3 regions of the Teichococcus aerofrigidensis genome follow, and region 2 is predicted to be linked to each of the others. Evidence: predicted binding sites of a transcription regulator. Region 2 holds the regulator's gene; each other region holds the start of a gene.
What was found. Region 2 encodes LexA, which represses DNA repair genes until DNA is damaged. Its sites were predicted from a motif close to TGTTCTANNTANGTTC; they were not measured.

Region 1 (10,234 bases), on a different contig from region 2:
CTCAAGCGATTGCGATTGGCGGAGGCTCGAAAAGCGCACGACATCAATCATGTCGACATCAGCTATGACTATGAGAAAGTCGGACAGCGTTTCGAGCCGACCGCCGCCGGCCTCTCGTCGGCCTTGTCGGCCGCCTGCGGACAAGATCCAGGCGCCTATACCGCGAAGAAGCAGCGTCAGCTCGATGAACTCGGCTATGAGAACGGCCAGTTCGAAGCCGAGGCGCTACTCCAGATCGAGGGGCCGGAGCATTTCGCCAACCTGCTGCTCGGTCTTGCGCCCCTAAAACCGCACCGCTTGCGTGTCTACGATAGCCGCTTCGGCATCCGCCTTCCGTATCAAGGCACGCTATTTGACGACATCGAGGAACTTCGACTGACGCCGCCGTCGCTCGGATCATGCGAGATCGCGATCCGAGGCCCCGGGTTCGCGCAGGCGGCGCGGTTCGATGGCGAGATGTTCATCGGTCCGCCGATCCTCGAACCGCATGGACCCGAACTGCTCGTCCGCAGCCGGGACTTCATCATTCGGCTCACCCCTCCCGCGCTCAGGTTCGAAAGCGTCGGCTCCATCGACGATTTGGAATACACGCTCGAAGAGTGGGCGGAACTACTGCGCGGCCTGACGCTCATGGCATCCGAGCGATCGACGCTAACCATTTCTGGGAACAGCCGGATCCCCCCGATTACCTTCCCAGTCAATGAACCGCTCACAGGCCCATATCTCGACGAGGTGCCACTCATCTCGACCTTCGTGGATGGTTGGCTGCGCTTGCTAACCAACGCCGGCCTGCGCTCGACCGAGCGCTTCAAATTCGATGCGTTCTGGGCGGCCAATGACGCACGTATGGTTGTGGACATCCTGCTCAATCCTCGCCCGGACGCGCGATTCGAGTTCCAAAGCCTCGACGTCGAGGAGAGTGGGCCCCCACCCGCAGGCCTCTACTTCAACAGCATGTCATTCGCCGGTACGAGCATCAGCTTCAGCGCCAAGGTCTTCTTCGAGGAGACCGACGACGTCGAATGGCGGTATCGCTCAACGCGGTTTGAAGCTTTCGATGTTCGCCCGGTCGTCGACGACCTCGAGGAATATGGGCTCGATCAGGCTGCCGCCGCCGACCTAAAGCTCATCATCGACCCGCGCAACATCACCATGACGCCGCGTGCCGACGCTAACGGCGCCTTGCCCAAACAAGGCTGAACGGCCGCTATCAACAGCTTGAGGCGCGTGCGCCGCTGGTCCTTTGACGGCGCAGAATCGACCTTGACTCTCGCAGCTGAAATCTAGAACAAATAGGGAACATGATGACGAACCCCTATCCGGAGGTAAACTGGGAGCGTGCGGCCCGAGCCCGCCATAGAGTCTTTGCGCGCGCAGATCGAGAAGATCGAAGGCAGAAGCCGGCGTGCCAAATCGGTTCTCCCGTTTGGGATTGCCGACGTCGACTCACGACTCCCGGGTGGCGGGTTGGCGCTCGGCGCGCTGCATGAGATCGCCGGCGGTGGGAATGGCGCGGTCGATGGCGCCGCAGCAGCCTTGTTCAGCGCGGGCGTCGCGGCTCGAACCAAGGGCAAGATCCTCTGGTGTATCACCCGTCCGGACCTGTTCGCGCCGGCGATCGCTCAGGCAGGTCTTGCGTCCGATCGCGTAATCTATCTCGAAGCCGGTGATGACAAGACCGTGCTGGCCTGCATGGAGGAAGGGCTGCGCCATGGTGGCCTCGGGGCGGTTCTCGGTGAGGTGGCGCGGCTTTCCATGACAGCCTCGCGCCGCCTGCAGTTGGCGGCCGAGGGAAGCGGATCGATCGGGATCGCGCTGCGGCGTTGGCGACGACAGACCGAGGCCACTGATTTCGGCCAACCCACCGCCGCGATGACACGCTGGCGCGTGTCTATGGTGCCATCGACACCCCTACCTGTTCCGGGCGTAGGGCGTGCCCGCTGGCTGGTCGAACTGATCCGCGCACGCGCGGGCGAGAGTGCAGATTTCGAGTTGGAGGCGTGCGATGACACGGGTCGTCTCGCTCTTCCTGCCGAGTTGGTCCACCGACCGGCTCCGGCGGAAGGCTGGCGACGCGGCGCCTCCGGCTGAGGCGCCGCTCGTCCTGATTGGCCGGGAAGGAAACAGGCGGGTGGTGCTGGCGGCGAATGCCGCTGCAGTGGCCGCCAGCCTTCGCCCCGGCATGCCTGTGACCAAGGCTCAGGTTCTGGTGCCAGACCTCATCGTGCAAGATGCCGAGCCGGCAGCCGATGTGGAGGCACTTGACCGGCTAGCCACCTGGCTCCTGCGCTACGCGCCTGTCGTGGCCCCTGATTCTCCAGACGGGATCATCATCGACTCGACCGGAGCCGATCACCTTCACGGCGGCGAAACCGCCATGCTGGAGGGCCTGATCGGAAGGCTGGCCATGTCCGGCATCGCCGCTCGCGGCGCGATCGCCGACAGTTGGGGCGCGGCCCACGCCTTGGCCCGGTTTGCAGCCCGCCCGACGATGATCGCTCCTGAACGTCATGATGCATCGCTGTTGGAACCGCTTCCGCTGGCCGCGCTGCGTATCGACGCTTCGATCGTCGCGGCGCTGCGGACGCTCGGCTTCGAAACCATCGGCGATATCCTCGCGCAGCCGCGCGCGCCGCTCACCCTGCGCTTCGGTCCATCGATCGGCCGTCGTATCGATCAAGCGCTTGGCGACCTGTCAGAGCCGATCGATCCGGTTCGACCCGCCGACCTGATCGAAGTGCGCCGGTCGTTCGCGGAACCGATCGGCGCGGCGGAGACCATCGCCCGCTACATCGCCAAGCTCGTCGATCAGCTATGCGACCGCCTCGAGGCAGCTGGTCTCGGCGCACGACGCCTCGACCTCATCTGCCACCGTGTCGACAGTCGCTCACAGGCGGTCCGGGTTGGAATGGCGACGCCGGTCCGGGATGCAAAGCGCCTGACGCGCCTCCTATGCGACAAAATCGAGACGATCGAGCCCGGCTTCGGGATCGAGGTGATGACGCTTGCGGCCAGCGTCGCTGAGCCGATCGAGCGTCGGCAGACCGTCAGTTCGTTGATCGAGGAGAGTGTGCCGGACGTCTCGGACCTGATCGATACGCTTATGAACCGGGTGGGTGAGCAGGCGCTCTATCGGCTGGCGCCGGTTGCGAGCGACGTTCCGGAACGCTCCGTTGGCCGCATTCCGGCGATGGCCGCCGATACGGGCGCAGCATGGCCCGGCCATTGGCCGCGCCCCTCGCGTCTGCTGGCCCATCCGGAGCAGGTCGAGACTGTAGCGCTCTTGCCTGATCATCCGCCCGTTTCATTCACCTGGCGCGGCGTGCGTCGCCGACTGCGCCGGGGTGATGGACCGGAGCGCGTGTTCGGAGAGTGGTGGAAACGCGACGCCGAATTGGTCGCCGTCCGAGACTATTTTCGGGTCGAGGACGACGCCGGCGAACGCTACTGGCTTTATCGTGCCGGTGACGGCGAAGACACGGCGACGGGGTCGCACCGCTGGTTCATCCACGGGGTCTTCGGATGAGCTCACCTCGCTACGTCGAACTGCAGGTCACCTCACACTTCAGCTTCCTGCGCGGCGCGTCCTCCTGCGAGGAACTGTTTGCGCAAGCGGCCTTGGCTGGGATCGAGGCCGTCGCCATCGTCGATCGGAATTCGCTCGCCGGCGTCGTCCGTGCTCATGAAGCGGCCAAGACGACCGGCGTTCGCCTGATTGTCGGTTGCCGGCTCGACCTCGCCGATGGCACATCCGTGCTGGTCTATCCAACGGATCGATCCGCTTATTCGCGCCTTTGCCGGCTTCTATCCCTCGGTAAGAAACGAGGCGGCAAGGCCAAGTGCATTCTCGAATGGCCTGATGTTGTCGCCTACGGCGACGGCCTGATCGTCGCGCTCGTACCCGACCTGGCGGATGACGAGTGCGAGTTCCGGCTGCGGCGATTGCGGGACGCTTTCGGCGACAGAGCCTATCTCGCGCTCACCTTGCGCCGCCGGCCAAACGATCAGCTCCGACTGCATGAGCTTTCGAACATGGCCACACAGATGCGCGTGCCCACCGTGGTGACGAACGACGTCCTCTTCCACGAGCCGGCCCGGCGGATCCTGCAGGACGTAGTCACATGCATCCGGCACAACGTCACGATCGATACGCTTGGCGATCGGCGAGAGCGACATGCCGATCGCTACATCAAGCCGCCGGACGAAATGCATCGTCTGTTCAGCCGCTATCCCGAGGCCCTTGCCCGGACGCTGCAGATCGCGGACCGCTGCCGCTTCAGCCTCGACGAGCTTGCCTACCAGTATCCGGAAGAGCGCGACGATCCCGCACTCACGCCCCAGCAGACGTTGGCGAAGCTCACCTGGGAGGGCGCGACTGAACGCTATCCCGAGGGCGTACCCGAGAGCGTGACCGCCGCCCTCCAGCATGAGTTGCGGTTGATCGAGAAGCTGGACTACGCGCCTTATTTCCTGACCGTGAACTCCATCGTTCGCTTCGCGCGGTCAAAGGACATTCTGTGTCAGGGTCGTGGGTCGGCCGCCAACTCCGCCGTCTGTTACGTTCTTGGCATCACTTCGATCGATCCTGGCCGCAACGACCTGCTGTTCGAGCGTTTCATCTCCGAGGAACGGCGCGAGCCGCCCGACATCGACGTCGATTTCGAACATGAGCGGCGCGAAATCGTCATGCAATGGGTGTTCGAGACCTATGGCCGGGAGCATGCCGCGCTGTGCTCGACCGTCATCCGGTATCGCACCAAGGGTGCGTTGCGGGACGTCGGCAAGGCGCTCGGACTGCCCGAAGACCTGATCGGCACGCTGTCGTCGCAGGTGTGGGCGTGGTCAGAGGAAGGCGTCGAGAAGCGCCACGTCGAGGAGTTGAATCTCAACCTCGCAGACCGGCGCCTTCGGATGACGCTCGATCTTGCCCGGCAACTGATGGGCGCTCCGCGCCACCTCAGCCAGCACCCTGGCGGCTTCGTGCTCACCCATGACCGCCTCGACGATCTCGTGCCGATCGAGCCCGCGTCGATGGTCGATCGTCAGGTCATCGAATGGGACAAGGACGATATCGACGCTCTCAAGTTCATGAAGGTCGACGTCCTGGCGCTCGGCATGTTGACCTGCATTAAGAAGGGGCTCGATCTGCTCGCCGAGCACAAGGGCGTAAACCTCGATCTGGCGACCATCCCTGCGGAGGATCCACGCACCTATGCGATGATCCGGAGGGCCGATACGCTCGGCACCTTCCAGATCGAAAGCCGCGCGCAGATGTCCATGCTGCCGCGCCTGAAACCGCGGACCTATTATGACCTCGTCGTTCAGGTCGCCATCGTTCGGCCTGGGCCGATCCAAGGCGACATGGTTCACCCTTATCTTCGGCGCCGCGAGGGGCTGGAGCCCGTCCACTATCCAAAGGCGGAGCTCGAGAAGGTTCTGGGCAAGACGCTCGGCGTTCCCCTGTTCCAGGAGCAGGCGATGCGCGTCGCGATCGAATGCGCCGGGTTCACGCCCGGGGAAGCCGACATGCTGCGCAAGTCGATGGCGACCTTCAAGTTCACCGGGGGTGTATCGCATTTCCGGGACAAGCTGATCGCCGGCATGGTGGCCAATGGCTACGACGCTGCCTTCGCCGAGCAGACCTTCAAGCAACTCGAAGGCTTCGGCTCTTACGGCTTTCCGGAAAGCCACGCAGCCTCTTTTGCGCTTATCGCCTACGCGTCGGCCTGGCTGAAGTGCTGGCACCCCGACGTTTTCTGCGCAGCGCTCCTGAACAGCCAGCCCATGGGGTTCTACGCGCCGGCCCAGATCGTGCGTGATGCGCGAGATCATGGCATCGAGGTGCGACCGGTGTGCGCCAATGCGTCCCGTTGGGACTGCACGCTCGAGCCGATCGATGATGACGGCCGATTTGCTGTTCGGCTCGGTCTGCGCATGGTCAAGGGTCTGGCGAACGCCCATGGCGCGGCGATCGTCGCTGCCCGGGCGGGACATCCCTTCATGTCGGTGGACGATCTCTGGCGCCGAGCTGGCGTGCCCGTGGGCGCGTTGACGCACATCGCTGAGGCAGACGGTTTCCGGCCGCCCTTTGGTCTTGCTCGTCGGGAAGCGCTCTGGGCGATCAAAGCCCTTCGGGATGCGCCATTGCCGCTCTTTGCTGCGGCCTCGGCCCGCGAAACGGAAATCGTGCCCGAGATTGCCGAACCGGCCATCGTCCTCCGACCCATGACGGCCGGTGGCGATGTCGTCGAAGACTACCGCCACGTCAGCCTCTCTCTACGGGATCACCCCGTATCCTTCCTAAGGCACGACCTGCGGCGACGCCGAATGGTCACCTGCCTCGAAGCTATGGAGGCGCGTGACGGCCGGTGGCTCGAAGCGGCCGGCATCGTGCTGGTCCGACAGCGGCCAGGGTCTGCCAAGGGCGTCATGTTCATAACGCTAGAAGACGAAAGCGGCATTGCGAACCTCGTGATCTGGCCAAAGGTCTTCGAGCAGAACCGTCGCACGATCCTGTCCGCGGGTATGATCGCGGTGCGCGGTCGCGTGCAGCGCGAGGGTGAAGTGGTCCATCTCGTCGCCCAGCGGCTCACGGACCTCTCCGCCGATCTGGCGAGCGTCGGCGATCGAGAGACCGCCTTCCCGTTACCGCATGGTCGCGGCGACGAGTTTCACCATGGCTCGCCGACGCCCGATCCACGTGGCTTGCCGCCCCGGACCGTTCGGCCGCGCGACATTTTCATCCCAGACCTCCATCTGGACACGATCAAGGTGAGGACGAGAGACTTTCGTTGAGCGCAGACTTGGCACTGAGTCGTCAATCTCTGGCCTTCGCGGCCACCGTCCGAGCTCGCCACTCCCATACGGCTTCGTCGTTCCGATGCACCCAGTCAGCCAACTTCTCCACCTCGTCGATGGCCGCCATCAGCTTTTCCCGACTGACTTCGATCGTGAGGCGTCGCCATCCCCCCAGGTCCTCCTCGTCGACAGGCTCTGCGGGATTCGTGAAGAACGGGTTCGGATGCTTCTCGACCGTTCGTTCATTGTGCGTGGTTTGGAACGAGACGAAATCCTGGCCATGGGCGAAGTCGTTACGGGCCAGGATCACCTGTTCGATGACGTCGAACCTGACGGGGCACATGCTGAACGTCTCGCCCATCACATGCTCGATGATCTGGCGATAGGCCTCGACCTTCCCAAGTTTGAACAAGGCTACACGTTCTTTCGGGTCAACAAAGGCGATGCCGATCTCGCGCTCAAGCTCGGCGAAGTAGAGGCTCAACGTATCGGCGAGCAGCGATACCGCGAGCATCCCGACCAGTTCGCGAGTTTGGTCCGCCTGCATCCATTCGGCGAGGAACGGTGGCTCCGGGTCGTCGGTTTCCGGATTGAAGTAAGGTGGCTCCCATGGCCGGACCTCTTCCTCGATATCCCGCTTCAACTGCTCGAAGGGCACGCGGCCTTTGTCATAGAACAGCCGGATGATGTCGGTGCGTTGCCGCATCCAGTAGGACAGATCCATCAGTCCTCCTGGACGATGTCGAGAAAGGCGCGAGCCCAAACCGATTGCAAATCGGCTTGGGCGCAATGCACGCGCTCAAAGCCCTTGCGCTTCGCATCCAGCAACGTGAGGACGCGTTGCTCCATCTTGTAGGCGGCTTCGCGGTTCTTCATCCGCTGTCGGAATTTCACAGTCCATTGCTCCAGTCCGCCGAGTTCAATGGGAATGTGCTGATTTACGGCGGCGCAGCGTTCGTCGATGTCGTCGGCCCACCCGATCTTCCAAACGTTGCGGCTGCCAAACTGCAATGCATAAGCCCAGGCCTCGCCGTCCGTGCCTGAGCGATCGACGTTATAGCTGGCATCGGTGGGGCGCGGACCGGTGGTGTTCCTAAGCGCGTCATTCAGGCGCCGCATCCGTGCGAGGGCCGGCAGCGGGGGCAAATCGATCTCAACGGCGTTCAGTGCGAGGGCAGCGGCGACATCGGCTGGATCGTCGATCTCCTCCACGCCTGCGGTTGCAACCATCGTCAGTTGTCGAGACAACAGCTGGGTCAAGACTGGCGCGGGTTCGAACTGCCAGACGCGAGTGGTCGCGACGGCATGCGGAAACTTGAAGTTGCCGGCAGCGTCGAAGTCCCTCGGATCAAGCGCCTCGCGCTCGACGAGATCGAGCGTGCGCAAGGGCTCGAATCCTATCTCAGCCATCCCCAGGATGCGGCCCTGATGCTCCGGTGCGGTCCGCTCCGTCTGTGTTCCCACGAACACCAGCCGGTCGCCGCGCTTTGCTAGGGTCAGCAGCCGCCCGAGATTGCCTTTGACGCCGAAGGTCGCAAGAGGCAGCCGCGCGAAGCCAAAACCCCATACTCTCGTGGCGAAGAGCTTCATCCGCTATTCCGCCACTGCCGCCGAGCGAATTTTACGCAGGGTCCCGGTGGTCGGCACCCTTACAGCAAACCAGTCAGTCGTCATGGCGTCTGCTTGTTCCTGCTGCCACGTCCGCCCGCGGCGCGTGACGACATGATCTCCGGGTGCGTTGAGCCGATCATTGATGACGATGCAGTTCAGTGCCGGCAGGTCATTGGCCACACAAATGTCGCCGACCACTCCAAGTTGCCGATTGAGCGTGATACCGGCCCGGCGATCCATCCCCATGGCCTCGGCAAGATCGCCGTAGGTGATGACGGTCGGGCGACGCGGATTGCGCGTGGACGACATGACCGTAGACACCAGGATCAGCCAGACCTGCTGAGCCCTGACATGAACGGGATCTCCGGTCTTGAAGTAGCGAAGGGGTGGGGCAAGATCATCGGGCATCGCGCTCTCCTGCATTGATCGTGCAAAATTGCACGCCGGAGGCGGTATTGCAAGAGACGTGTCGTTTCGATCGACCAAGGCGGCGAGAGCTCGCCGCAACCCTCTTTTCAGGAGTTACGCTTCTGCGGGAATACGTGTTTCTGGCGCGCCTCTTACGCCACCGAAGTACGGCGCTTCGAAACGCGCTCATTCGGACGAGACAATGTTTGATTGGCATAGAGAGGAGACGTTCCGGCGCCGGACGCTGCATGCCGGTAGAGCAAAGTGCTCGTCGCATCGTGATCGGCGGGGTATGCGAATGCGTAGCCCTGACCAAGCGCACAGCCCATCGCCCAAAGCTGACTCGCCTGAACCTCGGTCTCAATGCCAACCGCGACCACGGCCACGCCGAGACGGCGGGCGATCTCGATTAGCCCTTCCACGATGATGGTGCTCGGATCGTCAGGCCACAGCCGGGCGACGAATGCCCTGTCGATCTTGATGATATCGACCGGCACATTCACCAGATGCGTCAGCGAGGCGTAGCCCGTGCCGAAGTCGTCAAGGGCTACGCGCACCCCGGCCGCACGCAACACCTCGATCTCCCGCGCTACGACGCGATCATTCCGCCCGAGATAGACGTCCTCGCTTATCTCCAACACGATCTTGTTCAGCCCGATGCCGGCTTTGGAGAAGGTCTCGGAGACCTTCTTGGCGAGGCTGCCCGTGTAGAAATCCGCTGTCGACACGTTCAGGCTGACCTGCTCGACGAGCAGTCCCGCGTTTTGCCAATGACCTACGTCGGCAGCGACGATCGCCATCATGCGGGCCGTCAACTCGGAGGCGACATGAGCGTCAGTCGTTGCTTCGTGGAAAGAGCCGGCAGGAAGAAGATCGCCGCTTCGCGATCGCAGTCGGCACAGGGCTTCGAGCCCCACGATGAGGCCGGTGTCCAGCCTCAGGATCGGCTGGTAGTGCGCCTCGATACGATCCTCGGCCGAGGCTTCCGAGACATCCCGGATCGCGGCGCGCCGGCTCGTAATCCGTGAGCCGATGCCAGGCCAGTAGCGAACGAAGCCGCCACGGCCCGTCTCCTTCGCATGGTAGAGCGCGAAGTCGGCCGCTTCTCCGACGCTCGTCGCTGTGCGTTCGGTCTTGCTCAACGTCGCGCCGCCGATGGTCGCGCGAGGTACAACGGTGTGTCCGTCGCAGTCCGCCGCCACCTCGAGCTCGTCGAAGACGCGTTCGGCCGCAGCATTCAGGTCGGCGACATTTGCCGGCTGCTGGAGGATGACCGCGAATTCGTCGCCTCCTATCCGATAGGTGACGTCCGGCGCCATCGCGCGAGCGATACGCGCCGACGCGGCACGGATCAGAGCGTCGCCCGCCAGATGGCCGAACGTGTCGTTGACGATCTTGAGGTTGTCGAGGTCGATGA
Region 2 (10,234 bases):
GCGGACTGCCGGTGCTGCGCAAGGACTTCATGATCGACCCCTATCAGGTGTTCGAAGCACGGGCGATGGGCGCGGACTGCATCCTGCTGATCCTGGCCGCCCTGTCCGACGAGCAGGCCAGGGAGCTGGAGGACGCCGCGCGCAGCCTGGACATGGCGGTTCTCGCCGAGGTGCACGACCGCCATGAGCTGGAACGGGCGCTCGGCCTCCGCACCCAGCTGATCGGCGTGAACAACCGGAATCTGCGGAGCCTGAAGACCGATCTGGCGACGGCGGAGGAGCTGGTTCCGCTGATCCCGCCCGATCGCATCCCGGTCGCCGAGAGCGGACTGCGCGACGCAGCCGATGTCCGCCGCATGGCGGCGGCGGGCGCCCGCTGCATTCTGGTGGGCGAGCATCTGCTGCGCCAGGCGGATGTCGCCGCGGCCGCCCGCGCCATGGTCCAGGCCTGATGCCGCCCCCGCCCGCCCTGACCCATTTCGACCCGGAGGGCCGGGCCGTCATGGTCGATGTCTCGGCCAAGCCCGACACCGTGCGGATCGCGCTCGCGCGCGGCTGCGTCCGGATGGCCGCCGAGACCCTGGCCGCCATCGGCGCGGGACGGATGAGCAAGGGCGACGTGCTGGGCGTGGCCCGTCTGGCCGGGATCATGGCCGCCAAGCGGACGGCCGACCTGATCCCCCTCTGCCACCCGCTGGCCCTGTCATCGGTGCGGATGGACTTGCGGCCCGAGGGGGAGACGAGCCTGCTGATCGAGGCGGAGGTCAAGACCACCGGCCCGACGGGCGTGGAGATGGAGGCGCTGACGGCGGTGAGCGTCGCGGCCCTCACGGTCTATGACATGTGCAAGGCGATCGACCGGGGCATGACCATCGAGGGCATCGGCCTGCTGCGAAAGGAAGGCGGTCGGTCGGGGCGCTGGGAGGCCGCGCCGTGATCTCGGTCGAGGAGGCGCGGGGCCGCATCCTGGCCGGCCTGCGGCCGACCGGTGCGGAAACGGTGGCGCTGGCCGAGGGCTGGGGGCGCGTGCTGGCGGCGGCGGTCGTCGCCCGGCTGACCCAGCCGCCAGCCGATGTCTCCGCCATGGACGGCTACGCCCTGCGCTCCGAGGATGCGCGGGAAGGCGGCATGCTGCGGGTGATCGGCGCGGCGCCGGCCGGGCATCCCTATCAGGGCAGGATCGGACCCGGCGAGGCGATCCGCATCTTCACCGGCGGTCTGCTGCCCCCCGGCGCCGATACCATCCTGTTGCAGGAGGATGCGGAGGTCCTGGACGGCCAGGTGCGGATGCGCGAAGCGCCCCGGAAGGGCCGGTGGATTCGCGAGGCGGGGCTGGATTTCCGCACCGGCGATGTCCTTCTGACGCCCGGCCGTCGCCTTTCCGCGCGGGATATCGGACTCGCGGCGGCATCGAATCACGCCTGGCTCACGGTGCATCGGGCACCGCGCATCGCCATCCTGGCGACGGGAGACGAGATCGTGCTGCCGGGCGAGCCGGTGCCGGCGGGTGGGATTGTCTCATCCAATGCCCATGCCCTCGCCGCGCTGGTCCGCGCCGGCGGTGGAGCACCGTTGATCCTGCCCATCGCCGGGGATGATCGCGAGGCCATCGGCCGGGCGGCTGTCGATGCCGCCAGGGTTTGCGACATCCTGGTCACCACCGGGGGCGCCAGCGTCGGCGAGCATGACCTGATCCAGCCCGCCCTGGAGCCCCATGGCTTCCGCCTCGACTTCTGGAAGATCGCCATGCGGCCGGGCAAGCCACTCATCTGGGGCCATCTGGCGGGCACGCCGCTGCTGGGGCTTCCGGGAAATCCGGTCTCGGCCATTGTCTGCGCGCTGCTGTTCCTGTGGCCGGCGACGATGGTCCTGTCCGGCCTGCCGGCGGCCGCCCCTCCCTTCCGGATGGCCATGCTGGCGGACGATCTTCCCGCGAATGACCGGCGCGAGGACTATATGCGCGCGGATCTGTCCCGCGACGGGGAAGGCCGGTTGATCGCGCGGGCGGCATCGCGGCAGGACAGTTCCATGCTGCGAACCCTCTCCGCCTCCGGCGGCCTGCTGCGGCGCCCGCCGCATGCGCCGGCCCTGCAAGCCGGCGCGATGGTCGAGGTGCTGGTGCTGGACGAGTTCGGGATCTGAGCCGGGCAACTGCGCGGCTCCTTCAGAAATTCAGCCAAGCCTCGGATTTCAGGGCATTTGCCCGTTGACCGCGAATGCGGAACTTTCGTAGAACATCGTGGACGGTCGCGCTTTGTTCGCTGCCGCCTCACTGGTTCCGGGAGCCGCCCTATGCTGACGCGCAAGCAGCACGAGTTGCTGATGTTCATCGACCGGCATCTCCGGGACACCGGTTTCTCTCCCTCCTTCGAGGAGATGAAGGAGGCCCTCAAGCTGCGCTCCAAGTCGGGGATCCACCGCCTGATCACGGCCCTGGAGGAACGTGGCTTCCTGCGGCGGCGCGCCCACCGCGCGCGTGCCCTTGAGGTCATTCGCCTTCCCGAGAGCGCGATGGCCGGACCGCGCATGGCGGCCGAACCCGCTGCGGCGCGGGCGGAGGCGCCGCGCCCGGCCTTCTCGCCCCCGGCCTTCTCACCCAATGTTATCCGCGGCAATTTCGCTTCCAATCTGCCCGGCGTCCCGCGCGCCCCTGACGCGGCCGCGGTGCACCTGCCGCTCTATGGCCGCATCGCCGCCGGCCAGCCGATCGAGGCCCTGCGCGACCAGGGGACCAGTGTCGAGGTGCCTACCGCCCTGCTCGGGAACGGCGAGCACTATGCTCTGGAGGTCGCTGGCGATTCGATGGAGGGGGCCGGCATCCTGGATGGCGACACGGTCATCATCCGCCGTGACGAGACGGCCGATACTGGATCCATCGTGGTGGCCCTGGTCGACGACGCCGAGGTGACGTTGAAGCGCCTCCGGCGCAAGGGCAACTCGATCGCGCTCGAAGCCGCCAATCCGCGCTACGAGACCCGTATCTTCGGACCCGACCGGGTCAAGGTCCAGGGGCGCCTGATCGGTCTGCTTCGGCGCTACTGACGCCCAGGGGCTTGTTCTCCTGGCGCCGTTCCCCGGCCGGGCGCGGCGGCCGGGGAACCCAGGGGCGGTCGCCGCGCCATTCACGGTCCGAGAGGATGCGCGCTCCACCAGGCTCCAGCCAGATGGCGTGCGATCCGTCGCGCCAGACACTGAAGCGGTCGACGACCGGAATGCCCTCGCAGCGGCCTCGGATGGGCTCGGGGGAGATCAGTACGGCCGCCTCCTGGCCGCAAGCCGGAGCGGCTGTCACCGGCGGCGCCGTCTCGCCACGGCGGGTCCGGGCCGGCTTCAGCAGCAACGCCGCCCTGCTTCCTTCCCGCGGCTGAAACCGGCAGATCAGGCCGGCGCATGGCAGGAGCGCGTCATCACCGGCGGTTTTGTCGGAATAGGGCTCGGCTTCGTCCTCTCCCCAGCCTCGAAGCCAGCTGTCACGGATGAAATTCGACGCCCCGCTGGCACGGTGGAGGACGACGGCTCCATCGGTACGAAAGGCGATGAGGCGGGCATCGGCGGAAACCAGCACGTCCGGCGGCGCGGTCCAAAAGGAAGCGCACAGGCCGGTGGCGATCAGCGGAAGGCCAAGGCAGCGCCAGCGGCTCCGCCACAGGCACAACCAGATCATGCCGAAACTCGTCAGGGCCAGGGCCCAGGCCGGCATGGGGCGGGCCAGGAGAGCCGCGCCCGGCCAGCTGGCGACCGTGCGCGCGACCCACAGCACGACCTCCACGCCCCATCCCATCACCGCCAGCGGCCAGCTTTCGAGATGCAGCGGCATCAGCGCGGCCGCGGCCAGGGCGGCGGGCATGATGAGAAAGGAGGTCACCGGCACGGCGAGCATGTTGGCGACGACGCCATAGAGCTGGATGCGGCCGAAATGGAACAGGCCGAAGGGCAGCGTGGCCAGCGTCGCCAGAACCGAGGTCAGCACCGAGCCCATGAGAATCAGAAGGGGTCGTCGCCACCATTCGGCGCTGCGTCGCCAGCGGGTCATCCAGCCGGCCGTCGCTTCCGCGCCCGCGACCAGGGCCATGACCGCGGCGAAGCTCATCTGGAAGGAGGGGCCCAGCACGGCCGCCGGCTGGATCAGCATCACCGCCACGGCCCCGAGCGCCAGGGCCCGCATGGAGAAGACGCGGCGGCCCAGCAGGACGGCCAGCGTCATCAGGGCCGCCGAGGCGAAGCTGCGCTGCATCGGAACCTGGAACCCCGTCAGGGCCAGATAGCCCAGGCCCAGCAGGAGGGCGGCCGGCGCCGCCAGCAGCCTGCCGTCATGGCGCAGCGCGAGCCAGGGCCAGAACGCGATGGCACAGCGGGCCACGCCGAATCCCAGCCCCATCACGATGGCGATGTGCAGGCCCGACACCGACAGCAGATGGGCCAGACCGGAGTCCCGCATCGCCGCCATGGCCTCCGGTGCGATGGCGCTCTGTCCTCCCGTGATCAGGGCCGCCGCGATGGCGCCCACGGACCCCGGCAAGGCGGTGGCCACCCGCTGCTCCATGCTGGCCCGCAGGGTGGCGAAGACCGGTGCCCGATCCGCCTCCTGCAGCCGCTCCGCCGACCCGATGGCGAAGCCCGAGCCGCCTAGGCCCGAGAAGTAGGCGTCGCGCTGGAAGTCCCAGGCCCCCGGATAGGCGGGAGCGGAAGGGGCGCGCAGCAGGGCCCGCACCCGCAGCCGGTCCCCTGGGGAGGGGTGGAGGGGATCGTCCTTCCGCAGCCGCAGGCGGATGTCGCGCGGCAGGGTCCCTGGCCCTTCATCCAGCATCACGCCGGAGAGGGTGACACGAAGTCCTTGCGGCAGGGTCTGCACGGTCTCGACACTGCCCGTGACGATGACCGCCTTGCCGGGAAGCATCAGGGGCGCCGGAAGCGCGCTGGCGTGCCAGGCCGCGACGGCATAGCCCGTGGTGATCATGAGACCCAGGGCGGCGGGCCATGCCCAGGCCGGATGCCGCCGGAGGGCAAGCAGGAGAAGCGCCACAAGGGGCGGCAGCAGGAGAACGGCCCGCGCGGGCTCCGTGGACCGCGCGAAATAGCCGACGATACCGGCCCCCATGCCCACCGGCAGCCAGAGGGGAAAGGCGCGCCACTCCTGCTGCAGGATGACGGCGAGCATGTTCATCCCGCGCGCAAGCAGGCCTGGCCGGAGCCGATCGGAGTCCGGGCCGGGCAGGATTTCAGGATTAAGATCTAGCGCCATTCTTCAACCATGGCGCGCACTCTACAGCGGAAGGCGGTGGTGCTAGAAGGACGGCCTGAAGGAATTGACCGAGCCATGACCGTACGCACCCGTTTCGCCCCTTCCCCGACCGGGTATCTGCACATCGGGGGAGCCCGCACCGCTCTCTTCAACTTCCTCTTTGCCCGCCATCACGGCGGCCAGTACCTCCTGCGCATCGAGGACACGGATCGTCAGCGCTCCACCCCGGAAGCCGTCCGGCAGATCCTGGAGAGCCTGGACTGGCTGGGCCTGCAGCCCGACGAGCCTCCCGTGATGCAGACCGCGCGGGAAGCCCGGCATGCCGAGGTGGCCCGCATGCTGCTGGCGGCCGGCAAGGCCTATCAGTGCTTCTGCACCCCGGAGGAGCTGGCGCAGATGCGGGAGAAGGCCGCCGCCGAGGGCCGCCCGCCTCGCTATGATGGCCGCTGGCGCGACCGCGACCCGGCCGAGGCGCCGGCCGGCGTCCGGCCCGTCATTCGCGTCAAGGCGCCGCGCGAGGGCGAGACGGTGATCCAGGACCTGGTCCAGGGCGAGGTCCGGGTGCAGAACAGCGAGCTGGATGACATGATCATCCTGCGCTCCGATGGAACGCCGACCTATCTGCACGCCGTCGTCGTCGACGACCATGACATGGACATCACCCATGTCATCCGGGGTGACGACCACCTGACCAATACCTTCCGCCAGGTCATGGTCTATGACGCCATGGGCTGGCGCCGGCCGCACTTCGCCCATATTCCGCTGATCCATGGCGCCGATGGCGCCAAGCTGTCCAAGCGGCATGGCGCCGTGGGGGCGCTGGAGTTCCGGGATCAGGGCTTCCTGCCGGAGGCGGTCTGCAACTACCTGCTGCGCCTGGGATGGGGCCATGGCGACGAGGAGTTCGTGCCCCGGGAACGGGCCATCGCGCTCTTCGACCTGAAGGATGTCGGCCGCGCGCCGAGCCGGATGGACTATGCCAAGCTGACGCATCTGAACGCCCAGTATCTGCGGCAGATGGACGCCGGGGCCGTGGCCGGCAAGGTGCTGGAGATCCTCGCGCACCGGCCCTCGATCAGCTTCGGCACCGAAGGCGCCGAGCGCGTCCGCCTGCTGATGCCCGATATCCTCCCGCGCGCCCGCACCCTGGTCGAGGCGGCCGACATGGCGGCCTTCGCCGTCGCCAGCCAGCCGCTGACGATGGAAGCCAAGGCCGCGGCATTGCTGACCGACGAGGCGAAGGCGCGGCTGAAGGATCTCGCGATCTTCCTCACCGATGCGCCCTGGGAGCGCGCCGACCTGGACAAGTGGCTGCGGGACTATGCCGAGGTGAAGGGCCTCAAGCTCGGCGCCGTGGCGCAGCCGCTGCGCGCGGCGCTGACCGGCAGCACGCAGTCTCCGCCCATCGACGCGGTGCTCTTCGCGCTGGGCCGCGCGGAATCCGTCTCCCGCATGCTGGCGGCGGCGGGCGACGAGGGCTGAGACGGCACAGGGATACCGGATCTTAAGCCGGGGCGATCCATCCTGCGGGCATGTCCGTGAACGAGATGCCCCGCAGGCTCATCGCCTACCAGACAGGCCCCGCCCTCCCGGGCCTGCGCCCCGCCTCCGCCCGGCGGGGCTGGATGGACGAGACCCCGAATGGCTTCGCCTACCGCTGCCTGCCCATGACCGTGGCCAATGCCCATGGCTGGGAGGTCATCGGCGACACGGCCTTCGAGGCGTGGTGGAATGGCGGAAGCCGCAAGACCGACATCGTCATTCGCCCGCTGGGCGGTGGCGCCATCCGGCCGATGAGCCATTTCGGTTCGGGCATCCTCACCTTTCCCATCGATGCCCTGCTGCGCACGGAGCCTGGGATCGGCCTCTGGGTGTCGGGGCCTCCGAACAGCCCGAAGGATGGCATCATGCCATTGTCGGGGCTGGTCGAGACCGACTGGGCACCGATGACCTTCACCATGAACTGGCGTTTCACCCGGCCTGACCATGTCATCCGCTTCGAGGCCGGTGAGGCGATCTGCTTCTTCTTCCCGCTCGATCGTGGGCTGATCGGCCGGCACCAGCCGCAAAGCCGCCCCATCACCGAGGACGCCGCGCTGGAGGCGGCTCATCGAGGATGGCGGCAGGGCCGCCGCGCCTTCAACGAGGCGCTTCACGAGGAAGGCAGCCCCGAGCGGGCGAAGGGTTGGCAGAAGGATTATCATCGTGCGCCGGGCATTGCCGACCACATGACCAAGCCTCGGGTACTGCCCTTCCCGCCCCTTCCCTAGAGTGTCAGGCCGGCAATGTCACCAGGGCGGTGATGCCGCCCGTGGCGCGGTTGCTGAGCACCACGTCGCCGCCGTGGGCGCGGAGGATATTGCGCGCGATGGGCAGGCCGAGGCCTGTGCCACCGGTCTCCCGGTTCCGGCTCACCTCCAACCGGCGGAACGGCTGGAACACCGCCTCCAGCGATTCGGGCGGAATGCCGGGCCCCTCGTCCTCGACGCGGAGATGGAGGGTTCCGGTCTCACTTGGCGCCTCAAGCCGGATGCAAGCCGTCGCTCCGTAGTTCAGCGCATTTCCGACAAGATTGGCGAGAGCGCGCTTGAGGGCGATCGGCCGGCCGCGGATCCGCAGGCGCTCGGGCCCTTCGTAGCGGATGGCCTCGGGCGGCAGTTCCGGCCTGGCATCGGCGGCCTCGTCGAGCACGGTGCGGCAGAGCGCCGCGAGGTCGAGCGGCACCGAGGGCTCGGCCGTGGCCTCGTCCCTCGCGAAGGCCAGGGTTTCGTTGACCATGGATTCCATCTCGTCCAGGTCGGCCAGCATCTTCCGGCGCTGCTCGTCATCCTCCAGGAACTCCGCCCGCAGCCGGAGCCGGGTGATCGGGGTCCGCAGATCATGCCCCATGGCGGCCAGCATCTGGGTCCGGTCGCTGACGAAGCGGCGGATCCGCTCGGCCATGGTGTTGAAGGCGCGCGCCGCGGTGGCCACCTCCAGCGGCCCCTCCTCCGGGAGGGGCGGCGCGTTCACGTCGCGGCCGAGGGCCTCGGCGGCCCGCGCCAGCGCCGAGACAGGGCGGGTCAGGCGGCGCGTAGCGATCAGGATCAGGGCCAGCGCGGCGCCGGTCATCAGGAAGAAGGCGACCAGGAAGGTTTGCGAATGCCAGGGCCGGGGCGGCGGAACGGCCATGCGAAGATTGAGCCAGGGCCCGTCCGGCAGTTGCAGGGAGAGCAGAAGGCTGCCGGGCCGGCTGCCCCCCGCCACCTTCACATCCACGGGGCGGGTGACACGGGCGGCGCCGATGATGAACTGCGGCTGGAACAGTTCGAGGGAGGCGGCCGAAGGGCGGGGCATCCCCAGCCGAACGGCCGGCATGGCCGAAAGCTCGACCTGAAGGCCCACGGGCAGGTCCAGATCGCCGAGCACGGCCTCGCGCAGCATCGGCGGCGACAGCATCGCCGCCCTCCAGGCACCCCCGGCACGCGCGGTGATCTCCCGCGACAGCGCGAAACGCTGAAGATCGACGCGATCGAGGGCATGGATCGTCAGGCCGGCCGCCTGCACCGCCATCAGGGCCAGCGTCAGGAAGAAGGCGGTCCGGCCCGCCAGGCTGCGGGGCAGCAGACGGCGGATCACCCCGGACTCTCGGAGCCGGGACTCGCAGGTCCGGGGCGGGGCCGGATCAACGGGCCATGTCCAGATCGCCCGTCGGCGCCGGGCTGTTCTCCATCCCGCGGTCGCCCAGCTTCTCGACGGTCGCCGCCAGGACATATCCGCCACCGCGCACGGTCTTGATCAGGCTTGGATTGCGTCCGTCATCCTCCAGCTTCCGGCGGAGCCGCGAGACGGCGACATCGATGGCGCGGTCGAACGGCCCTGCCTGACGGCCGCGCAGCAGGTCCATCAGCATATCGCGGGTGAGCACCCGGTTCGGCCGCTCCACCAGGACCATCAGCAGCTCGTACTCGCCACCGGTCAACGAGACTTCCACGCCGTCCTGGTTCAGCAGGCGGCGGCGCGCCGGTTCCAGGGTCCAGCCGGCGAAGCGGATGGCCTTGGCCGGCGGCTCCTGCTGCCCCAGCCCCTCGCCGCTGGCGCGGCGCAACACGGCCCGGATGCGCGCCAGCAGTTCGCGCGGATTGAAAGGCTTGGCCACATAATCGTCGGCGCCGAGCTCGAGGCCGACGATGCGGTCCGTCTCCTCGCTCATCGCCGTCAGCATGACGATCGGAACATCGCTCTGGCTTCGCAGCCAGCGCGCGAAGTCGAGACCTGATTCGCCCGGCAGCATCAGGTCCAGCACCACCAGATGGTACCGCCCGAGCGGCCAGAGCCGGCGGGCTTCCCGGGCATCGCGGGCGGCGGTCACACGGCAGGACTGCCGCTCGAGGAACTTCGAGAGGAGGTCGCGGATCTCCCGATCGTCATCGACGACCAGGATATGCGGAGGCGGTTCCATGACTTCGACCATAACCGTGATATGGCAACGCTGCCTGGCTGTCATGTTACAGGCTTTTTCCGGCCGGCGCTCTGTTGCGCTTCGTTTCACTTCGTCGGCGGGATGCGTATTCCCAGGCGCCGGCTGTCATCCATCGGAGGGATGCCATGAGTGTGACCCCGATTCCGCCCTGGGCGCGGAGCGGCATCGCCGAGCTGTGCCGCCGGGATCCCGCCTTCCTGCGAGTCGAGGCCGAGGCCGGTCCACTGGTCTGGCGAACGCGCCCGCAGGGCTTCGCCGGCCTCGTGCGCACCCTTTTCGGGCAGCAGATCAGCCACAGGGCCGCCGGCGCCATCTGGTGCCGCTACGCGGCACTCCCGAGGTCCCTGGACCCGGAAGGCTCCCTCCAACTGAATGACGAGCAGCTGCGCGCCGCCGGATTGTCGCGCAACAAGGTGGCGCACCTGCGCAGCCTGGCGGCTGCCTGCCTGTCCGGCAGCCTGCGTCTGGATGCCCTTCCCGCCATGGCGGATGACGTGGCGCTGGCTCATCTCGCGGCGCAACGCGGTCTG
Region 3 (10,234 bases), on a different contig from region 2:
CGAGCTGGCGCGCGTGATCCGCCAGACCCGGCGGCACCTCTCCCTGCCGATCCTCTTCCTCTCCGCCGAGCAGGACCAGCAGCGGCAGATGCTGGCCCGGCGCCTCGGCGGCGACGACTTCATCCCCAAGCCGGTGGACCTCGACCGCCTGGTCTCGCAGGTGCGGATGCGGGCCGAGCGCGCGCGGGCGCTGCGCGCGGTGATGGAGACCGACAGCCTGACCGGCCTGCTCAACCATGCCCGCTTCAAGGAGCGCGTGGCGCTGGAACTGGCGCGCGCCGAGCGGCACGGCAGCCCCCTCAGCCTCGCCATCCTCGACCTCGACCACTTCAAGAGCGTCAACGACCGCTTCGGCCACCTGGTGGGAGACCGGGTGATCCGCGCCCTCTCGCGCGCCCTGCAGAAGCGGCTGCGGCGCACGGACGTGATCGGCCGCTACGGGGGCGAGGAGTTCGCCGTGCTGCTGCCGAACACGCGCCCGGAAGCGGCCCTGGCGGCGATCGACGGCATCCGCGCCCGCTTCGCCGAGGCACCCTTCGAGGCCGCCGGGGGCTGCTTCACCGCGAGCTTCAGCGCGGGCATCGCCGGCGCCGATGGTGGCGCGCAGCCCGAGGCGATGATATCGGCGGCCGATGCCGCGCTCTACGCGGCCAAGCGTGCCGGCCGCAACCGGGTGATGCTGGCCGGCGACTGACCCGCAGCCGAAAGGGCACCGCCATGCCGATCGACGAATCGCTACGCTTCCTGCCCGTCTCCATCGCGGTCCTCACCGTCTCGGACACGCGCGACATGGCGGAGGACCGCTCCGGCGCCCTGCTGGCCGGGCGCATCGAGGCGGCGGGACATCGCCTGCATTCGCGGCGGATCGTCCGCGACGACACGCCGGCGATCGAGGCCGTACTGCGCGGCTGGATCGCCGATCCGGAGGTCGATGTCGGCATCACCACCGGCGGCACCGGCATCACCGGCCGCGACGTGACGCCGGAGGCCTTCGAGCGGGTGCTGGAGAAGCGGATCGAGGGCTTCGGCGAGCTGTTCCGCATGTTGAGCTACCAGAAGATCGGCACCTCGACGATGCAGTCCCGCGCCATCGGCGGCGTCGCCGGCGGCACCTATCTCTTCGCCCTGCCCGGCTCCTCCGGCGCGGTGAAGGACGGCTGGGACGACATCCTGCGCTTCCAGCTCGATGCCCGGCACCGGCCCTGCAACCTGGTCGAGCTGATGCCGCGGCTGCAGGAGCATCTGCGCTGAGGCTCAGAACAGGGCCAGCTGCCGCGCCTCGGCCGGCGTGCCGCCGGGACCCGGCGGCGGGCTGAACTGGCCGCAATCCAGCGCGCCGCGCGCCTCGCCCCGGGCCGTGAGGCCCAGGCGGCGCGACGCGACGCGAAACCGGTTGGCCAGCATCTCGGCATAGGGTCCGGACCCCGACATGCGCTGGGCGAAGTCGCTGTCATAGACCCGGCCGCCCCGCGTCTGCCGCACCAGGGCCAGCACCCGCTCGGCCCGGTCCGGCATGTGCTCGCGCAGCCAGTCCTCGAACAGCCCGGCGATCTCCAGCGGCAGGCGCAGCAGCGTATAGGCGGCGCGCGTGGCACCGGAGGCGGCCGACCGCTCGAGGATGCGCTCCAGCTCCATGTCGTTCACCGCCGGGATCATCGGCGCGGCGAGGACGGCGGTGGGCACGCCGGCGGCGGTCAGTTGCCGGATCGCCTCCAGCCGCCGCCCCGGCGCCGCCGCGCGCGGCTCCAGGATGCGCGCCAGGGCAGGATCGAGCGTGGTGACGGAGAGGCAGACGCGCACCAGGTTGCGCGCCGCCAGCCGCTCCAGGATGTCGAGGTCGCGCAGCACGCCGGCCGACTTGGTGACGATGGTGACGGGATGGCCGAAGCGCTCCAGCACCTCCAGCACGCCGCGGGTCAGCTTCAGCTGGCGCTCCACCGGCTGGTAGGGATCGGTGTTGGAGCCCAGCGCCAGCGGGCGCGGCACATAGCCGGGCCGGCGCAGCTCCTTCTCCAGCAGCGCCGCCACCTCCGGCTTGAACAGCAGCCGCGTCTCGAAATCCAGGCCGGGCGAGAGGCCGAGATAGGCATGGCTCGGCCGGGCGTAGCAGTAGATGCAGCCGTGCTCGCAGCCGCGATAGGGGTTCACCGCGCGGTCGAAGCCGATGTCGGGCGAATTGTTCCAGGCGATGGCGCTGCGGGCCGCGTCCCGCGTCAGGGTGGTGGCCAGCGGGGGCAGGTCGGCGAAGCTCTCCTCCAGCGTCTGCCAGCCGTCGTCGAACGCCTCGGTGGCCAGGCGCTCGAAGCGCACCGCCGGGTTCCGCGTCGCCCCGCGGCCCTTGCGCGCGCCTTCCAGCAAGGGAGAGGCGGTGGCGCGGATGCTGCCCTCCGGCATCGTCAGTTCCCTTTCCGTTCGGCCGGACTCTGTGGCCGATTCGCCGTCGCCGTCAAGAACACTTCATGAACGGAACCCCCGGGCCGCCATGGCCCCTGCCATCCCGGGGCAATCCGGTGTTGGATGGCGGCCTCGGAAAGGGCGCCGCCGGAATGCGGCGGCGGAACAGCAAGGGGAGCAGACGATGAAGCGCAGGACCACTCTCTTCGGCCTGGCGGGCGCCGCCGCCGCCTCCAGCGGCTGGACCACGGCCAGAGCCGAATCGGCGGCGGAGTATCCCTCGCGGCCCGTGCGCGTCATCGTCCCCTATGCCGCCGGCGGCGGCACCGACATCTGGGGCCGCATTGCCACCACGGCGATGGCGGCGGATCTGGGGCAGCCCTTCGTGGTGGAGAACCGCGGCGGCGCCTCCGGCATGATCGGCACCGAGGCGGCGGCCCGCGCCCCGGCGGATGGCTACAACCTGCTGTACACGATCACCACCCATGTCCAGGCCCCCGTGGTGCTGCGCCGCTGGAGCTATGACCCGATCAAGGATTTCATGCCGATCGGGCGGCTGGGCACCACCTCGCTGGCGCTGGTGACGCGGTCGGAAACCCCGGCCAACACGCTGGAGGAATTCGTCGCCTGGGCGAAGGGCAAGCGGATGGGCTACGGCTCCTACGCCCAGGGTTCGATCGGCCACGCCTTCGGGCTGATGTTCAACCAGACCGCCGGCCTCGGCATGGAGCATGTCTCCTACCGGGGCGAGGCGCCCATGGCGATGGACATCCTGAACGGGCAGATCGCCTTCGGCTTCCACAGCCCGAGCGTGGTCGGCGGTCACCTCAAGGCGGGACGCATGAAGGCCCTGGCCTGCAGCGGCGAGCGGCGCATCCCCTCCCTGCCCCAGGTGCCCACCATGCTGGAGCTGGGCTACCCGAAGGAATTCGGCTCCGCCTCCTTCAACGGCCTGCTGGCGCCGGCGGCCGTGCCCCAGCCGATCCTGGACAAGCTCGCCGCCTCCTTCCGCAAGGCAGCGCAGGACCCCGATCTGCAGCGCCGGCTGATCGAGATCGACGTGGTGCCGGACTATCTCGGGCCGCAGGAGTTCCGGGCCTACATGGCGGCCTATCTGGAGGACTGGAAGCAGGTGACGGAGCGGCTCAACCTCTACGCCGAGAGCTGAGGCGGATCGGCTGCATCCCCGGCGGCGGCGCCGCGTTCTCCTGACCGGATCAGGCACAAGGGAGATCCCGCCATGACGGATGCCAGCGCGATCAGGGAACACATGGAGGTCATCGGCGCCGATGGCGTCCATGTCGGCACGGTGGACCGTGTCGAGGGCGAGCGCATCAAGCTCACCAAGCAGGACAGTGGCGAGGGCTCGCACAAGGGCCACCACCACTTCATCTCCCTCGGCCTGGTGGCGGAGGTCGAGGGCAACCAGGTCCGGCTCTCCGCCAATGGCGATGTGGCGGTGACCTTCGAGGAAGAGGCCTGACGGGGAAGAGGCCTGACACGCCTCAGCCGGGGTGGCGCCGCACCAGCAGCGTCATCCCCTCCACGCCCACCACGGCCACGGGCTGCCCGGCCGCGAGGCCGGTGCCCTGCGCCGGCCAATCGGAATCCCCGACGCGAACGCGCTCCGGCGTGAGCATCACGCCCTGGCGCCCGACCAGGCCGGCCGCCGGCGTGTTCAGCGCCCGGTCCGGCCGCGCCCGGCGGGGGCGCAGGAAGCGCAGCGAGAGGCCGATGCCGAGGGCGAGCAGCAGGACATAGGCCAGCAGGGACCCGACGGGGCCGGGCGCCGCCAGCAGCACCAGCAGGCCGGTGCCCACCGCCGCCGCCCCGATCCAGATCAGGAAGGCGCCGGGCAGCAGCAACTCGGCCGCCATCGCCAGCAGGCCGAGGCCGGTCCAGACCTGCCAGGAGGGCATCAGCCCCGCCCTCCGGCCTGGGGCACGGAGCCCTGCGGGGAAGGCGGCGGCGGCGCCGTTGCGGAACATCTCCATCGCGCCGGTGATGCCGCCCGCGATCGCCGCGGCCTCCATCGGCACCACCACCAGCTTGGCCGAGCGGCTGGCGGCAAGCTCCCCGAAGGCGCGGATGTAGCGCTCGGCAATGAAGTAGTTCAACGCCGCTTCGCCGCCGCCCCGCGCCGCCGCGGCGACCACGCGCGTGGCCTCCGCCTCGGCCTGGGCCAGCCGCTCGCGCGCCTCGGCATCGCGCCGCGCCGCCTCCAGCCGGCCCTCCGCCTCCAGCACCTGCGCCGCCTTGTCGCCCTCGGCGCGGGCGATCGCCGCCGCGCGCTCGCCCTGGGCCCGGGCCACCATGGCGCGGCGCTCGCGCTCGGCCGTCATCTGGGTGTTCATCGCCGCCACCAGATTGGCCGGCGGCTCGATCTTGCGGATCTCGACGCGCGTCACCTTGGCGCCCCAGGGGTCGGTGGCGCCGTCCAGCACGGAGAGCAGATAGGTGTTGATCTTGTCGCGCGAGGAGAGCGCGGCATCGAGATCCATCTCGCCGATGATGGCGCGGATATTGGTCATGGAGAGGGCGGTCAGCGCCTGGGTCAGGTTCTGCACCTGATAGGCCGCCTTCTCGGGGTCCATGACGCGGTAGTAGACCACGCCATCGACCGAGACATTGGCGTTGTCCCGCGTGATCACCGCCTGCTCGGGGATATCGAGCACCGTCTCCTGCACATTCATCCGGTGGCCGATGCCGTCGATGAAGGGGATGATGAAGTTCAGGCCGGGTTGCAGCACGCGGATGAAGGCGCCGAAGCGCTCCACCGTCCAGGCCTCGCCCTGGCTGACGGTGCGGATGCCCTTGAAGGCTGTGAGAATGGCGAGGCCGAGCAGGATGACGGCGACGATCAGGCCGCCGGGAACGGGCGTGTCCAAGAAGCGTTCTCCCTCCGGGGCCGTCGCCGGGGCCGGGGCGGCCGGCCCGCAGCATAGCATGGGCCGGCCTCCCGCCCGCATCGCGGCGGAGGAGGATGGCGGCATGCGAAGGATGGCGCTCCTGATCCTGCTGGCGGCCTGCGGCGCTCCGGCGCCGCCCGGCCCCTATGACGACGAGCCCCGCTTCTATCCGGGTGGCCGGCCCGCCCCCGCCGCGTCCCTCAGCCCCGGACAGGCGGCCCGCGACCGGGCGGCTGAACTGGCCTGCATCCGGCAGGGAAAGGCCGCCGAGGCCGCCCAGCCCTGGCTCGGCGCGCTCAGCATGCGGGCGGCGGTGATCGGCGCGCGGGTGCGCAACGACTGCCTCGACGCCTACCGGCGGAGCGGCGTGCCGCCCGGCTGAACCCGCGCCCGGCTGAACCCGCTTAGCCGGCCAGACGGCAGAACATCAGCTCGTGCTTGTTGTGCGCGCCATGGAAAAGCTGCGCGCCGGGGATGGCGGCGAATTCCGCCGCCGTGTCGTGGTCGGTCTCGCCCTGGAACTTGAGGGTGCAGACGAAGTTCCGCGCCCGCCCCGCCTCCATCCAGCGCCGCACCAGCGCCAGCAGCCGCGCCGGGTAGCAGATGATGTCACTGAACAGCCAGTCCACCGGCGGGTGCTTCTCCGGCTCCAGGCCGAAGGCGCTCTCGGTGCGGATGGTGACATTGGGCAGCGCCGCCACGGCCGGGTCCATCGCCGCCTTGTCCACCGCCGTCACCGCCCCGCCGAGTTGCGCCAGCGCCCAGCTCCAGCCGCCCGGCGCGGCGCCGAGGTCGAGGCTGGTCTCGCCCGGGCCGGGCCAGCGGCCGATCCGCGTCAGCGCCTCCCAGAGCTTGAGATAGGCACGGGAGGGCGGACCCTCGCGATCCTCCTCGAAGCGCACGGCGCCGTTCACGAAGGGGCTGGTCTTGGTCGGGCTGGCCAGCAGCCGGTCGGGCGCGAGCAGGGTCCAGGCGCCGAGATGCCCGGCCGGCGCCGGCTCGGGGAAGCGCAGCGGCCGCGCCTTGACCGGCGGCAGCGCCTGCTGGATCAGCGTGGCGCGGCGGTGGTGCAGCACCGGCTCCAGCGACCAGTTGCGCTGGATGGCGCGCAACGCCCCGGCCGCCGCCTTGATCGAGGGGGCGGGGATCTCGCGCGGATCGGTCCAGACATCCAGCGCCCAGGCGGAGGCCACCGGCGCCGCCGCGGTCAGCGCCAGGCGGCCGTGCCAGGCGGCGATGGCGACATCCGCCCGCCGCAGCTCCTCCTCCAGTTCCGGCTCGAAGCCCTCGGCGGCGAGATAGGCAGCCCGGATGCCGCTCATCCCCGCGGGGCCCGCAGCGCCGACAGGGCGAGCAGCAGCCAGCCCAGCATCAGGAGGGTGCCGCCGAGCGGCGCGATGCCCAGCGAGGCGCCACGCAGTACCAGCCACCAGATGGCGCCGCAGAAGCCCAGCATGCCGAGCAGGAAGCAGCCGCCGGCCCAATGCGGCAGGCGCCCCTCGCGCCGCTCGGCCAGCAGCCCCGTGGCCAGCAGGGCCAGGGCATGCCAGCCCTGCATGGTCAGGGCGCTCTGCACCATGCCGGCCCGCGCGGCGTCGAGCCGGGGCGCCAGGCCATGCGCGGCCCAGGCGGACAGGCCGACGGCGACGAGGCCGGAGAGGGCGCCAAGGAACAGCCAGATGCGAGACATGGCGTGGATCTAGCCTGCGTTCGGCCCGGCGGCCAGCGAGGGCGACAACAGACCCGCCGGCCGCGTCGCCGCATCCGGTACCCAGCCCTCCGGCCGGCGCCGGAACAGGGGCGTCGCGAAGGCGGCGGCGACCGGAAGCCCCGCCGGCCAGTCCGCCCGCCAGCGGTCGCCCTGCGCCATGGCGACGCAGAGGCCCACGGGCTCGACCCCCGCCCGGCGCAGCAGCGCCAGGCCGGCCAGGGCCGAGCTGCCGGTGCTGATGACATCGTCCACCAGCAGGACGCGCCGGCCCGTCAGGCGCGGCAGCAGGCGCGGGTCCAGCCACATCCGGCGCGCCTCGGGCGCGGTGGAGGAGGATGTCGGGACGGACAGCTCGGGGTCGTACCACCGCTTGCGGGAATAGCCGGGCGCCACCCAGTTCGGGTGGCCGAGCCGTTCCGCCACGGGGCCGCCGAGGACATGGCCGAGGGTGGGCAGCCCCACCACGACCTCGGCCCGGAGCGGGGCGGCCGCCTCCGCCATCCAGCCGCAGACCGGATGCAGCACGGAGAAGGCGGCCTGGTTGGCGATGAAGCCGGCGACCGCCACCTCGCCGTAATCCCGCAGCGGCAGGATCAGGAAGCGGCCATCCGGCAGGGGCGCCGGATAGTCGGTGTCGTGCGCCGCCGTGGCGGGAGGCGCCGCGACGAAGTCCTGCCAGTACTCCATGCCGGCCGGATGGCACGGCGCGGCGGTTTCGGCCAGGGCCTTGTTCCGGCCCCGGCCGCGCCGCGGGGATGCCCCCGCCGGTCAGACGATGATGTCGTCGCGGTGCTCGGCATGCCCCATGGTGACGAAGTGGAGCGTCGCGGCCTCCAGGTCGGTGCCGAAGGCGTCCTGGAGGTCGGTGTACTTGGCCAGGTAGTTGGCGGCGTTGAAGCCCTCGGTCAGCCGTCCCTCGGCATGGCCGTTCTGCACCCAGTGGCGCAGGCCGGCCTGGAGGTCGGGGCCGAGGACGTCGATCAGGTCGGTGTTGGCGGCCATGTAGTCCACCACATCGAAGCCGCCAGTGCTCCGCCCCTCGCCAAACCCGCTCTGCATGTAATGCAGCGTGGCAACACGCGGATCGGTGCCGAGGACATCGATGACGTCGGTGTTGACCGCCAGGTAGTTCAGCGTATCGAAGCTGGTGGCGCGCCCCTCGGCATGGCCGAAGTGGACATAGTGCGCGGCGGCGGCGTCCATGTCGGGGCCGAGGGCGGCCAGCACGTCGGTGTTGGCGGCCAGATAGGCGGCGTTGTCGAAGGCATCGGCGGCGCGGCCCTCGTTCCGTCCGAAGAGGAGGTAGTGCCGCGTCGCCGTGGTGGTGTCGGCGCCCATCGCCCCGATCAGGTCGCCATAGGAGGCGAGATACTCCATGGCCTTGAAGCCATCGAGCGGGCGGCCTTCCTGCGCGCCGAACTGGACGTAGTGCCGCATCGCCGCCGTGGCATCATCGCCGAAGACGGCGAGGTCGGGGTTGGAAGCGAGGTAGCGCAGCGCATCGAAGCTCGCCGCCGCGCGCCCCTCCGCCGCGCCGTTCTCGGCGAAATGCAGCGCCGCCGCCTCGACGCTGCCGCCCAGCGGGGCGATCAGGTCCGGGTTGCTGGCGAGGTAGGCCAGGGGATCGAAGCCGGGCAGGTGGGAGAGATCGATGACGCTGTCGCTGAAGCGCAGCTGCTCGACATTGATCAGGTGATCGACGGAATGCGTCGCGGTGTTGGTCACGGTGACGACGGGACCGCGATAGGTGACGACGCTCTGGCCCGCGCTGCCGGCGAAGGTGGCGACATCGAAGCCCGCGCCGCCATCGATGAAGTCGCTGCCGGCATCGCCCGACAGCGTGTCGTTCCCGGCGGCCCCGAAGAGCACGTCATCGCCGAGGCCGCCATTCAGGCGATCGGCGGCGGCGGCGCCGTACAGGTGGTCGTCCCCCGTGGTCAGGCTGTTCGCCAGGGCGCGCAGGCCGTTGCTGCTCAGCACCTCGCGGAAGGTCAGGCCGAGGCCGCTGATGTCCAGATAGGCCTCGCCGCCATGCCACTCGATGAAGCGCTCGACGGTGCCGCCGAAGGAGATCAGGTTCAGGTTCGAGCCCTGGATCTCCAGCATGCCGTTCGGCACGGCGGCCGAGCTGATGCCGATGCGGATCGTGCTCGCCGAGGCGGAGACGATCGTGAAGCTCGCGCCGAGGGCGTTGAAGATCAGGCTGCCATTGGCGTCGAAGCCGGAAGCCCCGGTGATGAACTGAGCCATTTTTTGGCCCTCCGTTGAAGTTCTCTGCGGTTGCGAGGATGAAGCGGAATGGTTGACGGGAGGTTTGTTCCGGACCCGTTGGCCTGGATTCTTTCGTGTCCCGGGGCCGGGTTTTCAGAAGGCGATGGCGAGGCCGAGATGCCACGCGCTGTAGCCGGCGCGGCCGTCCGTGTAGGCGAGGGTCGCGCTCACCGGCGCCTCCCGCCCGAGGCTCAGGCTCAGCCGGTACTCCTGCCAGCTCGGCACGGCGAAGCGGCTGCCGGCCACCCGCGTGTCGGTCACGCCCGCCGAGACCGTCACCGGGCGCCCCGCCAGCGTGCCGAGGCCGCGCGCCAGCCAGACGCCGTTGCGGTAGAAGCTGTTGTCGAGGCGGTAGTCGATCCGCGCCTTGCCCACCTCCAGCGGGCGGGTCGCGGCATAGGCGTAGGTGTTGCCGATGCCGAGGGTGAGGCCGGCGGGCAGCGCCAGGCGCAGGTCGCTGGTCAGCGAGGGGCCATGCGCCGCCGCGACATTGCCGGAGTCGTAGGAGCCGGCGGCGCCGTAGCGATAGGCAGGGGAGAGGGCCCAGCGCACCGCCTCCCCGCGGATCAGCGGAATTCGCAGGCCGAGCGCGGCGGAGCCCATATAGGCGCGGGCGCCCTCCAGCTCGTTGAGAGCGAGCGGCAGGCTCAGATAGGCCTCGGGCCCGTCCGCGCCGAAGGTGTAGGAGGCGGCCAGCGGCAGGCCATAGGCCCGCGCGGTGCCGCCGACGCGCTGCGACTGGAATTCGAAGCCGGAACCGAAATGCCAGCCTGCGGCGCGCGGCGCGAGGGTGCCGAGATCGCCCGGCGGCTGGATGCCGGCCGCGTGGCTCGCGGCGATGGACTGGCCCAGCAGAGAACCGGGATTGCCCGCGATGGGGTCCTTCAGCGTCCGCGCCACCAGGGCGTCGGCGACCTCGTACATCGCCTCGTCATCGCCGCTGCCGCCA

Region 1: a site for LexA is predicted at 1,287-1,302, ahead of ACVMLK_RS01715 (ImuA family protein). Genes of this name have one in related genera too.
Region 3: a site for LexA is predicted at 2,451-2,466, ahead of ACVMLK_RS13540 (PA0069 family radical SAM protein). Genes of this name have one in related genera too.

Annotation. Positions count from the first base shown of each region.
Region 1 is NZ_JBSXMU010000003.1:16,109-26,342, reverse strand. It holds gene ACVMLK_RS01720 (hypothetical protein) at 1-1,200, shown strand, start outside; gene ACVMLK_RS01715 (ImuA family protein) at 1,366-2,091, shown strand; gene ACVMLK_RS01710 (Y-family DNA polymerase) at 2,006-3,526, shown strand; gene ACVMLK_RS01705 (error-prone DNA polymerase) at 3,523-6,795, shown strand; gene ACVMLK_RS01700 (hypothetical protein) at 6,818-7,522, opposite strand; gene ACVMLK_RS01695 (GIY-YIG nuclease family protein) at 7,522-8,388, opposite strand; gene ACVMLK_RS01690 (hypothetical protein) at 8,392-8,817, opposite strand; gene ACVMLK_RS01685 (putative bifunctional diguanylate cyclase/phosphodiesterase) at 8,970-10,234, opposite strand, start outside.
Region 2 is NZ_JBSXMU010000006.1:26,445-36,678, forward strand. It holds gene trpC (indole-3-glycerol phosphate synthase TrpC) at 1-452, shown strand, start outside; gene moaC (cyclic pyranopterin monophosphate synthase MoaC) at 452-937, shown strand; gene ACVMLK_RS02985 (molybdopterin molybdotransferase MoeA) at 934-2,142, shown strand; gene lexA (transcriptional repressor LexA) at 2,293-3,042, shown strand; gene ACVMLK_RS02995 (ComEC/Rec2 family competence protein) at 2,999-5,164, opposite strand; gene gltX (glutamate--tRNA ligase) at 5,318-6,724, shown strand; gene ACVMLK_RS03005 (DUF6065 family protein) at 6,775-7,512, shown strand; gene ACVMLK_RS03010 (ATP-binding protein) at 7,517-8,860, opposite strand; gene ACVMLK_RS03015 (response regulator) at 8,907-9,683, opposite strand; gene ACVMLK_RS03020 (DNA-3-methyladenine glycosylase family protein) at 9,830-10,234, shown strand, end outside.
Region 3 is NZ_JBSXMU010000062.1:7,390-17,623, reverse strand. It holds gene ACVMLK_RS13550 (diguanylate cyclase) at 1-694, shown strand, start outside; gene moaB (molybdenum cofactor biosynthesis protein B) at 718-1,251, shown strand; gene ACVMLK_RS13540 (PA0069 family radical SAM protein) at 1,255-2,394, opposite strand; gene ACVMLK_RS13535 (Bug family tripartite tricarboxylate transporter substrate binding protein) at 2,579-3,562, shown strand; gene ACVMLK_RS13530 (DUF2171 domain-containing protein) at 3,635-3,877, shown strand; gene ACVMLK_RS13525 (SPFH domain-containing protein) at 3,900-5,282, opposite strand; gene ACVMLK_RS13520 (hypothetical protein) at 5,341-5,685, shown strand; gene ACVMLK_RS13515 (SAM-dependent methyltransferase) at 5,708-6,625, opposite strand; gene ACVMLK_RS13510 (DUF423 domain-containing protein) at 6,622-6,993, opposite strand; gene ACVMLK_RS13505 (phosphoribosyltransferase) at 7,003-7,701, opposite strand; gene ACVMLK_RS13500 (hypothetical protein) at 7,783-9,264, opposite strand; gene ACVMLK_RS13495 (hypothetical protein) at 9,379-10,234, opposite strand, start outside.